2 regions of the Shewanella sp. SM73 genome follow, and region 2 is predicted to be linked to the other one. Evidence: predicted binding sites of a transcription regulator. Region 2 holds the regulator's gene; the other holds the start of a gene.
The links. Region 2 encodes LexA, which represses DNA repair genes until DNA is damaged. Its sites were predicted from a motif close to TACTGTATNNNNATACAGTA; they were not measured.
Positions count from the first base shown of each region.

Region 1: the regulator LexA is predicted to act here: its motif matches at 3,034-3,053, upstream of L5M51_RS01950 (LexA family protein).

Region 1 covers NZ_JAKKRY010000001.1:432,884-438,284, forward strand. Annotated here, with positions in the region: gene brxL (protease Lon-related BREX system protein BrxL) at 180-2,258, shown strand; gene L5M51_RS01945 (hypothetical protein) at 2,473-2,871, shown strand; gene L5M51_RS01950 (LexA family protein) at 3,063-3,482, shown strand; gene L5M51_RS01955 (Y-family DNA polymerase) at 3,470-4,723, shown strand; gene L5M51_RS01960 (hypothetical protein) at 4,975-5,133, shown strand.
Region 2 covers NZ_JAKKRY010000010.1:69,322-74,722, forward strand. Annotated here, with positions in the region: gene coxB (cytochrome c oxidase subunit II) at 1-481, opposite strand, end outside; gene L5M51_RS14525 (cell division inhibitor SulA) at 885-1,397, opposite strand; gene lexA (transcriptional repressor LexA) at 1,394-2,014, opposite strand; gene plsB (glycerol-3-phosphate 1-O-acyltransferase PlsB) at 2,175-4,598, shown strand; gene mtr (tryptophan permease) at 4,598-5,401, shown strand, end outside.

The DNA.
Region 1 (5,401 bases), on a different contig from region 2:
AGGTGAACGGCATGTCGACACTCGAAAATCACAGTCCTGACGGCGAGTTTTTAAGTAAGGCAGAACAGGCAGAGCCTGTATCTGTGACCCATGTAACCAATAATGTGGTGATCCAGCAAATGGATGTGTATCAGAGCGGCAGTGCGCTCGATGGGCAACATACATCTGATCCAGAGGCAATGCCCAGTATTGGGGCGCCGAAATCGGCAGCCGATGAAATTGCTGAACTGAATTCGGCGGATCTCGATACTCGCCTTAATCGTTTTTTTAAGGGTAAAGTGGTTCGTAAAGACCTAACCAAGCAATTAAAAGAGGGCGCTAACGTGCCAGTGTATGTGTTGGAGTACTTGCTTGGGATGTACTGCGCCTCTGACGATGATGAGGTGGTGCGCGAGGGACTGGAAAACGTTAAGAAGATCTTGGCGGAAAACTACGTGCGTCCCGACGAGGCTGAAAAGATTAAATCGCTGATCCGCGAGCGTGGTAGCTTTAAGGTGATTGATAAGGTGGGGGTAAAACTCAACCAGAAAAAGGATGTCTACGAGGCGCAGTTATCCAACCTAGGCATTAAAGATGCGGTGATCCCATCGAACATTGTTAAGCAGAATGAGAAGCTGCTGACGGGTGGGATCTGGTGCATCATCACCCTCAATTATTTTTATGAAGAAGGCCAAAAAACCTCACCGTTTTCAGTGGCTATGCTCAAGCCCATTCAAATGCCGTCCATGGATATGGAAGAGCTGTTTGCTGCTCGCGCACAATTTTCAACCGATCAGTGGCTAGATGTGCTCATTCGCTCCATAGGTATGGAACCGACCAACTTAAAGCAACGGGTTAAGTGGCATTTGCTCACGCGGATGATCCCCTTTGTTGAAAACAACTATAACGTGTGTGAGCTCGGCCCCCGTGGTACAGGTAAAAGCCATGTGTATAAGGAGTGCTCGCCCAACTCCCTGTTAGTTTCCGGCGGGCAAACCACGGTTGCCAATTTGTTTTATAACATGAGTTCTCGACAAGTCGGCTTAGTGGGCATGTGGGATGTGGTGGCCTTTGACGAGGTGGCGGGTATCACTTTTAAAGATAAAGACGGCGTGCAAATCATGAAGGATTACATGGCGTCGGGATCGTTTTCTCGGGGACGTGATTCGATTGAAGCGAAAGCGTCGATGGTGTTTGTTGGTAACATCAATCAGAGCGTCGAAACTCTGGTCAAGACCAGCCATCTACTGGCACCGTTCCCCGAGGCGATGATCGATACCGCCTTCTTTGACCGTTTTCATGCCTATATCCCTGGCTGGGATATTCCCAAGATGCGGCCGGAATTTTTCACTAACAGCTATGGCCTGATCACCGATTACCTTGCTGAATATATGCGCGAGATGCGTAAACGTAGTTTTTCTGATGCCATTGATCGCTATTTTAAGTTAGGTAATAACTTGAACCAGCGCGATGTGATTGCCGTGCGTCGTACTGTGTCTGGATTATTGAAGCTGCTGCATCCCCATGGTGTATTTGATAAAGAAGATGTGCGCCGTTGTTTGACCTACGCACTGGAGCTACGTCGGCGTATCAAGGAGCAGCTCAAGAAACTCGGCGGGATGGAGTTTTTTGATGTGCATTTTAGTTACCTTGATAATCAGACTCTCGAAGAGTTTTTTGTCAATGTACCGGAGCAGGGCGGCAGCCAGTTGATCCCCGAAGGGTTGGGTAAACCTGGTGTAGTGCATATGGTGACGAAAGGGGGCACGGGTCAACTGGGGCTTTATCGTTTTGAAACTCAAATGACGCCAGGTAATGGCAGGCACTCAACCTCAGGCCTTGGCTCAAATACGCCTGCAAAGGAAGCCATTCGGGTAGGGTTTGATTACTTTAAAGGTAACCTGAATCGGATCAGCGCTACCGCCAAGTTTTCAGAACATGAATACCATCTTCATGTCGTAGAGCTTCACAACTCAGGCCCAAGTACTAAAACTAGCCTGGCTGCGCTGGTGGCATTTTGTTCCATCTTGATGAGCAAACCTGTGCAGGAGCAAATGGTGGTTCTTGGGGACATGACGCTCGGTGGTGTGGTCAATCCGGTAGAAGATCTGGCAGGCAGTTTACAGTTAGCCATGGACAGCGGCGGCAAGCGAGTATTACTGCCCATGGCGTCTGCCTCGGATATTCCAACCGTACCGGCGGAGATCTTCTCCAAGTTTCAAATCAGCTTTTATGCCGATCCTGTAGATGCGGTATATAAAGCACTGGGAGTGAATTAGCCATTTGAGGTGATGCCGACCAGATAAGACAGATAATCTTTAGGTTCTTATACCTCAGATTGTCAAACTAGGCCTGGGGTCTGTCATGTTTAAAAGATCTTCATTGGCTTCGTCTATCGCGTTAACAAGAGAGCTCAGTTTAGGCTAATGGTCCTGCGATGTTGGCAAATCTGGTTGGTTGAATAGAACGTTAAAAGTTTCAAAAGGAGTATTAATGGAATTATCGACCTTTTCTGATTTACAAGTTGCGCTTGATCATTTTAATAATGACTATCCTAGACCACATGGTAAAGTTGAATTGACCGATCTCTTGGATATATCTGTCGAAAAGAATGCAACTTGGCCTAGTAACGAAAGCCCTGGAGTGTATATTTTTTTGAATAGAGAGAAAAAGCTCACTTATATTGGTAAGGCTTCGTTTGGTAACTGCATTGGTGCTAGATTAAATTCAAGATTTTACACAACCTGGGTCCCCAAAAAATCTGAGTCTGAAGGTTGTGTGTATATCACGACGATTCCTCTACCCAGAGAGTTTGCATTTGAAGCTCCAGCAATAGAGGAATACTTGCTTGGGGCATTAAGAACTAGGTCTAATCATATCGGAAGTCGTTAACTAAATCACATGCAGTGGGACTCAGCACATAGATCGAGTTGAGTCATGTGCAATTCATACCACCAGCAATTCACTTCAGGTTTAAGGTTAACTCGCTAAGGAGTAAGCTAATCTCTAAATCAGTAGAGTTAAACTTGCCAGCCGCATGATTACTGCTAAAATAACTGTATATTTAACCAGTGGTGTTAGTTATGCGTATCATACCAATCTATGCAAGTGCAGGGCTCACAGGGTTTGAAAGCCCTGCAGAAGAGTATCGCCAGCTTGGCCTGAGTTTAGATCAACTCCTGATTATTCATCCAAACGCGACCTTTATGGGGTTTGCTCGGGGGGATTCAATGCAGGGCGTTGGCATTTATTTTGGTGACTTGTTGATAGTGGATCGCCATGAAACGGCCCGTGATGGTGATGTGATTGTTGCCAATTATAACGGCGAGTTTGTGTGTAAAATTATCGATAAAACTCGCCGCTTACTGCTATCCGCAAATGAGCAGTTTCAACCTAAACCAATCCATGATTACGATACCTTTAACATCGAAGGCGTAGTCGTGAGTTCAATTCGTTTTCATCGACAAAATCCAACACTCGCTAATCTAAAATGTTTGCTTTAGTCGATGCCAACAGCTTTTATTGCAGCGCCGAGCAGGTGTTTCGCCCTGACTGGCGCGGCAAACCTATCATTATCCTTAGCAATAATGACGGTTGTATTGTGGCGGCTAATCGTCAGGCTAAGGAGTTGGGGATCCCCAAGTTTGCACCTTACTTTGAATTTAAGGACCAGTGCCAAAAATTAGGGGTAATTGCCTGCTCAAGCAATTATGAACTCTATGCCGATCTATCCACCAAGATGATGAGTATTATCGGCCGCTTTGCTCCAGAGCAGCATGTGTATTCCATTGACGAGAGTTTTTTATCTTTTAAGCATTGCCCCGCAATCAAGTCGTTATTTGAACAAGGGCAGTTAATTCGCCGTGCAGTGTGGAAAGAAGCCCGCTTACCCGTATGTGTTGGTATAGGTGCTACCTTAACGCTGGCCAAGCTGGCAAATCACGCCGCCAAAAAATTACCCGGTTATAACGGTGTTTGCGTAATAAATAATGAGCCAGACCGACTCGCTATTTTAAAGTCGGTAGACGTGGGCGAGGTATGGGGGATTGGTCGCCGCATCAGTAAAAAGCTGGCACTAATGGAAATTAATACTGCTTATGATCTGGCAAGAATGCCGGCAGGACTCGCCCGCAAACAATTTAATATCGAGATTGAACGCACCGTAAGAGAACTCAACGGCCAAGCATGTAAACAATGGGATGAGGCAAGGGCAGATAAAAAGCAAATCTTCTCGACTCGCAGTGTGGGTGAACGCATCACCGATTACCAACAACTCCACCAAGCCTTAAGTAAGCATATTGGCATTGCTGCCGCCAAAGCCAGAAGGCAAGGTTCGTTATGTAAAACCATGCTGCTGTTCGCCAATAATTCTCCCTATGATGAGCAGCCAACAGGCGCTAAAACATTAGTTAACTTTCCATGTGCCACAAATTGCAGTGCTGAGCTGACCCGTGCTATGAGTGTCGCCGCCCCTAAGTTATTTCGACAAGGCGTGCGCTACTATAAAATCGGTGTTGGCTTGTTAGATTTAGTCAGCGAGAAACACCGCCAGTTTGACCTATTCAATGCACCCTCCGCTAATCCTCAGCTAATGCGCACCCTCGATAGTGTTAACCACCGCTATGGTAGCGATACCTTATTCCTCGCCGCCCAAGGCATTGAGCAAAAATGGGCCATGCGCCGCGAACTACTTACCCCGCAGTACACAACAGACTGGGGATGTTTGCCACAGATTAAGTGCTAGAGTCAGGCTGAGGTTACCTTCAAGGAAAGTAACACGAGTCTTGAATTACAACACTATCGGCTTTAATTACCGCTAAAAGACACCTTTGATACTGGCTGATGCACAAAGCAGTTATTCGTGAAAAATAATGAATAAATTATGGGTTTAAGATATAATTATTAAAATTATTGCATAATTACAAGTGTTTAACTGTTGAAATTTTTTCATGTCATAACAGTTATCTAAGTTGTTGCAGATTTTGGGAGGTATTAATGATTATCAAGCGTCGCAAGGTCAAATCGACCGCTTTCTCTGATTTTGTGCGTAACGCATCATCTAGGGAGAAAAGTGATTTTTTTGAAAAAGTTATCGAAGAGGCGATCCAAAAGCAAAAAGAGGTGATAGCCAAAGCGAATGAGATCGATGGTTAGGTAATGTGTTTGTGTTACCTCAATGTGGTTACAGTGTAGTGCTGAAAAATGTATATGCAGCAAAGATGGAAACGTTTTAATTTATAGTGCAAATATTTATTAAAAATATGATCTTAGTGAGTAGAAAAGGTTGAGTCTTATCGTGTAGCATGTGTCACATTCAAGCTTGCGTAAGGATTACCATGCCTGTTCCACCCCCTTGCACCACATTTATTTGTTCGAATTGCCACTGGCAAAAAACTATGGTGTTCAAAAGTGATGCCATTAC
Region 2 (5,401 bases):
GATAGTTTTCACCCTTGGTTTCGGTGCCTTCAATTTGTGCTCTGGGTGTTGTCAGTATGCTATAAAAATCAATATCTTGATCGAAATAGCTGTAATGCCATTTCCATTGGGACCCCGTGACTTTTACGGTGAGATCGGCGTTGCTGGGATCTTCCATTGCGATTAAAGTTTTTGTCGCTGGAATCGCCATTAAGATCAAAATGATAAATGGCAGAATCGTCCAAGCGATTTCAACTTTAGTGCTTTCGTGAAAGTGGGACGCGACAGCGCCTTTGGATTTTCTGTGGTTGATCATGGCGTAAATCATGACGCCAAAGACCACTAGGCCTATTGCGCAGCAGATATACAAGATGGTCATGTGCAAGTGATAAACCTTGCCACTGATCTCGGTCACGCCAGGGGTCATGTTGAACCGCATGTCTGCGGCGGTCAACGGTGGTGCGAAAAGCACCACGAGTAAACAATACAACAATTGCTTCACAAGACTTCTCCTCTGCCAATTGCGAATAGCAACTACAAAGAAGAGCAACACAGTAAGTCTCAACTCTATGCAAACTCTTCAGTTCCCAAAAAAGCTTTTTTGACTTCAACGTGCGTTGGCGGCTGTTACTTTTAATCAAGTATTGTTACTGCTGGTAATTAGCCACGCTGGCACATACTGCTGAAATAAATCTGTTCTCTATTTTTAGTGGCGCTTCGAGTTCGATAAATACTCGATTCATTGACCACGGAAGGTGATATATCATCACCGACTTAACCAACCATACTTGCTGTTTAAATATTGATCAAGATCACTTATTTATCTAATTATCTGAAAAATTGCCAAAAAAAAGCCTCACATTCATAGGTGAGGCGGCTTTCAAGGTAAAAAATTAAATGAATATTTAGTGTACAGCGCTAAAAAAAGATTGCTGACCGAAGAGATTGCCTTGCTCAATGCGTACGTCGGCATGTAAGTGACTGTTTACGTCTTCAAGCACTATGCCCATAGCTCTGGCACTTTTAGCCACGATTTGTAGGCGTCGATTATCCCGCGCATCTAATGATTGAGTCCAAGTAATGACTGCACTGGACGTACCACTTGTCAGGGCTTTTTCCATCGCCCACAGGGTTTCGACTTCATCTTTAGCATGTACCAGCAAAACTCTATCCATACGCACACCCGCGTTAGCGAGCGTTTGCTTGTAGCCAATACTTGGTGGGTTGATGAGCACTAACCAACGGCCCTGTTGGCTTAACTGAGCGAGTTGTGCACTCAGATGAATTAATTCTTGGCGACCTTGAGTCTTAGTTGGCATGCAGGCGATAGGCGCATGGTGCCAGTCATAGTCGGCATCACGGACTTCATCGAGCCACAAGCCCGGATGGCGGGGGGCATTGCCAAGTAGTTTATTCATAGCCAATCTCCATTACGGATCACACCGACGGCGAGTCCTTCAATTGTTAAACTTTGGAAGCCTAAATCCACTTTAATCGGGGAGTAATCTTCATTTTCGGCATGTAGATAGACCACATTACCTTTTTTTTCGAAACGTTTAACAGTGACATCGTCATCGACTCTAGCGACAACCACCTGACCATTTCTAGCTTGTTCTACTTTATGAACTGCCAGCAAATCACCTTCGAGAATGCCGATATTCTTCATGCTGTCGCCTTTTACTCGCAGTAAAAAATCGGCGGCGGGATGGAACATGCTTGGGTCGACTTGGTAGTACTGTTCAACATGTTCTTGGGCGAGGATAGGTTCACCCGCGGCCACTTGGCCGATGAGCGGTAAACCTGTTTCAGTCAAATCTTCGATTTCCGCAGGCAGACGAATGCCCCGAGATGTGCCAGGCATGATCTCAATGCAGCCCTTTTTCGCCAACGCTTTAAGGTGTTCTTCAGCCGCATTGGCGCTCTTAAAACCTAAACGGGTTGCGATTTCTGCCCGAGTGGGTGGCATGCCAGTATCGGCAATATTTCGTTTAATTAGCTCTAATATTTCAGCTTGGCGTGGCGTCAAAGGTCTCATGGTGTTTCCTGTTTTTCTATACAGTTACTGTTAGTATATACAGTATTATTTGCAGCGCAAGTATTAACCACTTTTTAGCTATGTTGGAGAGAATTAGCGAATATTACCCATAGTCTGGTATTCTATCGGGCTAGTAAACGCACTTAATTGCATAAGAATAATGCCTAAACACGACTCTCTTTGGTTGAAATCATTACGTTGGATCCAAAAACACTTAGTGCACACTATTGTGGTGCCTCAGGATCCCTTTGCCGATCTGAATCTGGATGCTTCCAGACCCCTTGTTTATGTGATGAAAACAGAATCCCTCAGTGACATAGCTGCTTTGAGCGAAATAACGGCTAAGTTAGGTTTACCAAGCCCTTATGAGCCTCTAGTGGCTAATGGTGTGACTGCGCCTCGGGTTGTCTGTCTTCAAGGACGTAAGCCACTGTTTGGCGAGCGTGCTGGTAATGAGCCTTTCCTCGAATGTTTTATGCGTTTGTTAGCCGTGCATAAGGAACGTCCTGAATTAGATATTCAACTGGTACCCGTGAGCTTGTATTGGGGTCGCACGCCAGGGAAAGAAGACGACACTATGAAGGCGGCCGTATTTGAGCGGGAAAACCCGACTTGGCTGCGCAAGTGCTTGATGATTCTGTTCTTAGGTCGACATAACTTCGTGCAGTTTTCGAATGCCGTATCCCTGCGTTACATGGCTGACGAACATGGCACCGACATGGGGATTGCCCATAAGTTAGCACGGGTTGCGCGCGTGCATTTCCGTCGTCAACGTAAGGTAATGACAGGGCCTGTGCTGCCAAACCGCCAAGCACTGTTTCATTCGTTACTCAAATCTGAGTCGCTGCGCAAAGCGATTCAAGAAGAAGCCGCCAGTAAAAAGATTTCTGAGACCCAAGCGCGCGAGACGGCTATTGAGTACCTCGATGAAATAGCAGCCGATTACTCAGATAGTTTAGTGCGTATTGCCGAGCGTTTCTTAACTTGGTTGTGGAACAAGCTTTATAGCGGGATCAACATTAAAGGCGCCGAGCAAGTTCGCCAGCTGCATCACGATGGCCACGAGATTGTTTATGTGCCTTGCCATCGCAGCCACATGGATTACCTGCTGTTATCGTATATTTTGTATTATCAAGGCATGGTTCCGCCGCACATTGCTGCTGGCATCAACCTCAACTTCTGGCCCGCGGGACCTATGTTCCGTCGCGGTGGTGCCTTCTTTATCCGCCGTAGTTTTAATGGCAACAAGCTGTATACCGCAGTATTTCGTGAGTATTTAGATCAGCTGTTTGCTAAAGGTTATTCGGTGGAATACTTCTCCGAAGGTGGCCGTTCACGTACTGGCCGTCTGTTGGCGCCGAAAACTGGCATGATCGCCATGACGATGAACAGCGTACTGCGCGGTATTGAACGTCCTGTCACACTTGTGCCTGTGTATTTAGGCTATGACCATGTGATGGAAGTGGCGACTTACCATAAAGAGTTAAGCGGTAAGAAAAAGAAAAAAGAATCTGTGTGGCAGGTGTTCGGTGCCATTCGCAAATTAGGTAATTTTGGCCAAGGTTACGTGAATTTTGGCGAGCCTATTACCTTACAAAATTTCTTAAATGAGCGTGCGCCAAACTGGCGTGCTGAGTTGGCCGATGATCCCGAGCAGAAACCAAGTTGGTTAACTCCAGCGGTAAACGTGCTGGCTAATCGGGTGATGACGCGTATCAATGATGCCGCAGCCGCGAGTTCGGTGACTTTGACTAGCTTAGTCTTACTGGCGACAGATCAAAACGCCTTAGAACGTAGTCTGCTGGAGCGTCAGCTTGATTTGTATCTGACCCTACTCAAAAAAGTGCCTTACACTTCTTATACATCTGTTGCCGAAGGTGATGGTAAGCATTTAGTGCAGCAAGGTTTAGAGCTGAACAAGTTTGTTGTTAGTGCCGATCCTTTAGGGGAAATAGTGTCTATCGAAGCGAGTCAGGCTGTGTCTATGACTTACTATCGTAACAATATCATTCACTTATTTATCGTACCGTCATTAATTGCGAGTTGTTTAACCCACAATGAACAGATCCTGCGCCAGCAAGTGGTTTCAATCGTTGCCGATTTTTATCCACTGCTGAAAGCCGAACTCTTCATGGGAATTAAAGACTTACCAGCCTATGTTGAGCAAGTGCTGGATTTCCTGATTGGGCAAGGTTTAGTGGTTGAGACAGATACTTTAGCTGTCGTGCCTGAGCACTCAAGCCAATTATTGTTGTTAGCCAGTTCAGTGAGTGAAACTTTGCAACGCTACGCTATTATTTTCAATCTGTTAGCGAACAGACCTAAGATGGAGCGCTCAGAACTTGAGTCTGAGAGCCATTTACTCGCTCAGCGTTTAGGGGCTTTACATGGTATTACCGCGCCTGAATTCTACGATAAAAAACTCTACGGTACTTTGAGCGTGAAGCTCAAAGAATTGGGATATCTGGCGGATAGTGAAGATAAGTCCAATATCAATCGCATACGAGATCAGGCCAATAGCTTATTACGTCCGTCAGTGAGACAAACGATAGTGGCGAGTGTCACCGCGGAGCACACAGTTTAATGGCAAATCATATGAATGCGGCTAAGCATAAGCCCGCAGGTAAGTCCTTGCTTGGTGGTGCCATGATTATTGCTGGCACGACCGTAGGTGCTGGGATGTTTTCTCTGCCCGTGGTCGGTGCAGGTATGTGGTTTGGCTATTCGATTTTAATGTTATTGGGTATTTGGTTTTGCATGTTGATGTCGGGCTTATTGTTGCTCGAAACCAATTTACATTTCGAACCCGGTGCTAGCTTCGATACCTTAAGCAAGCAAACTCTTGGGCAGTTTTGGCGGATAGTGAACGGCGTTTCTATCGCTTTCGTGTTGTATATTTTGACCTATGCCTATATCAGCGGCGGTGGTTCGATTGTGAATCATAGCTTGCAGGGCATGGGAATTGAGTTACCGCAAAGTGTGGCAGGGCTGGTGTTTGCCATAGTATTGGCGAGCATAGTGTTGATCAGCACTAAGGCCGTGGATCGGATTACCACGATTATGCTCGGCGGTATGATCATTACCTTCTTCCTCGCTATCGGCAATTTATTGATCGAAATTGATGTGACTAAGTTGCTCGAACCTGATGGTAATAACAGCTTTTCACCTTATCTGTGGGCGGCGCTGCCCTTTGGTCTCGCTAGCTTTGGTTACCATGGTAACGTTCCCAGCTTAGTGAAGTATTACGGCAAAGATTCCTCCACCATTATCAAGGCGATTTTCGTCGGCACCTTTATCGCGCTGGTGATTTATGTCTGTTGGTTAGTGGCGACTATGGGCAATATTCCCCGCAGCCAGTTTATCGACATTATTGCCCAAGGCGGCAAT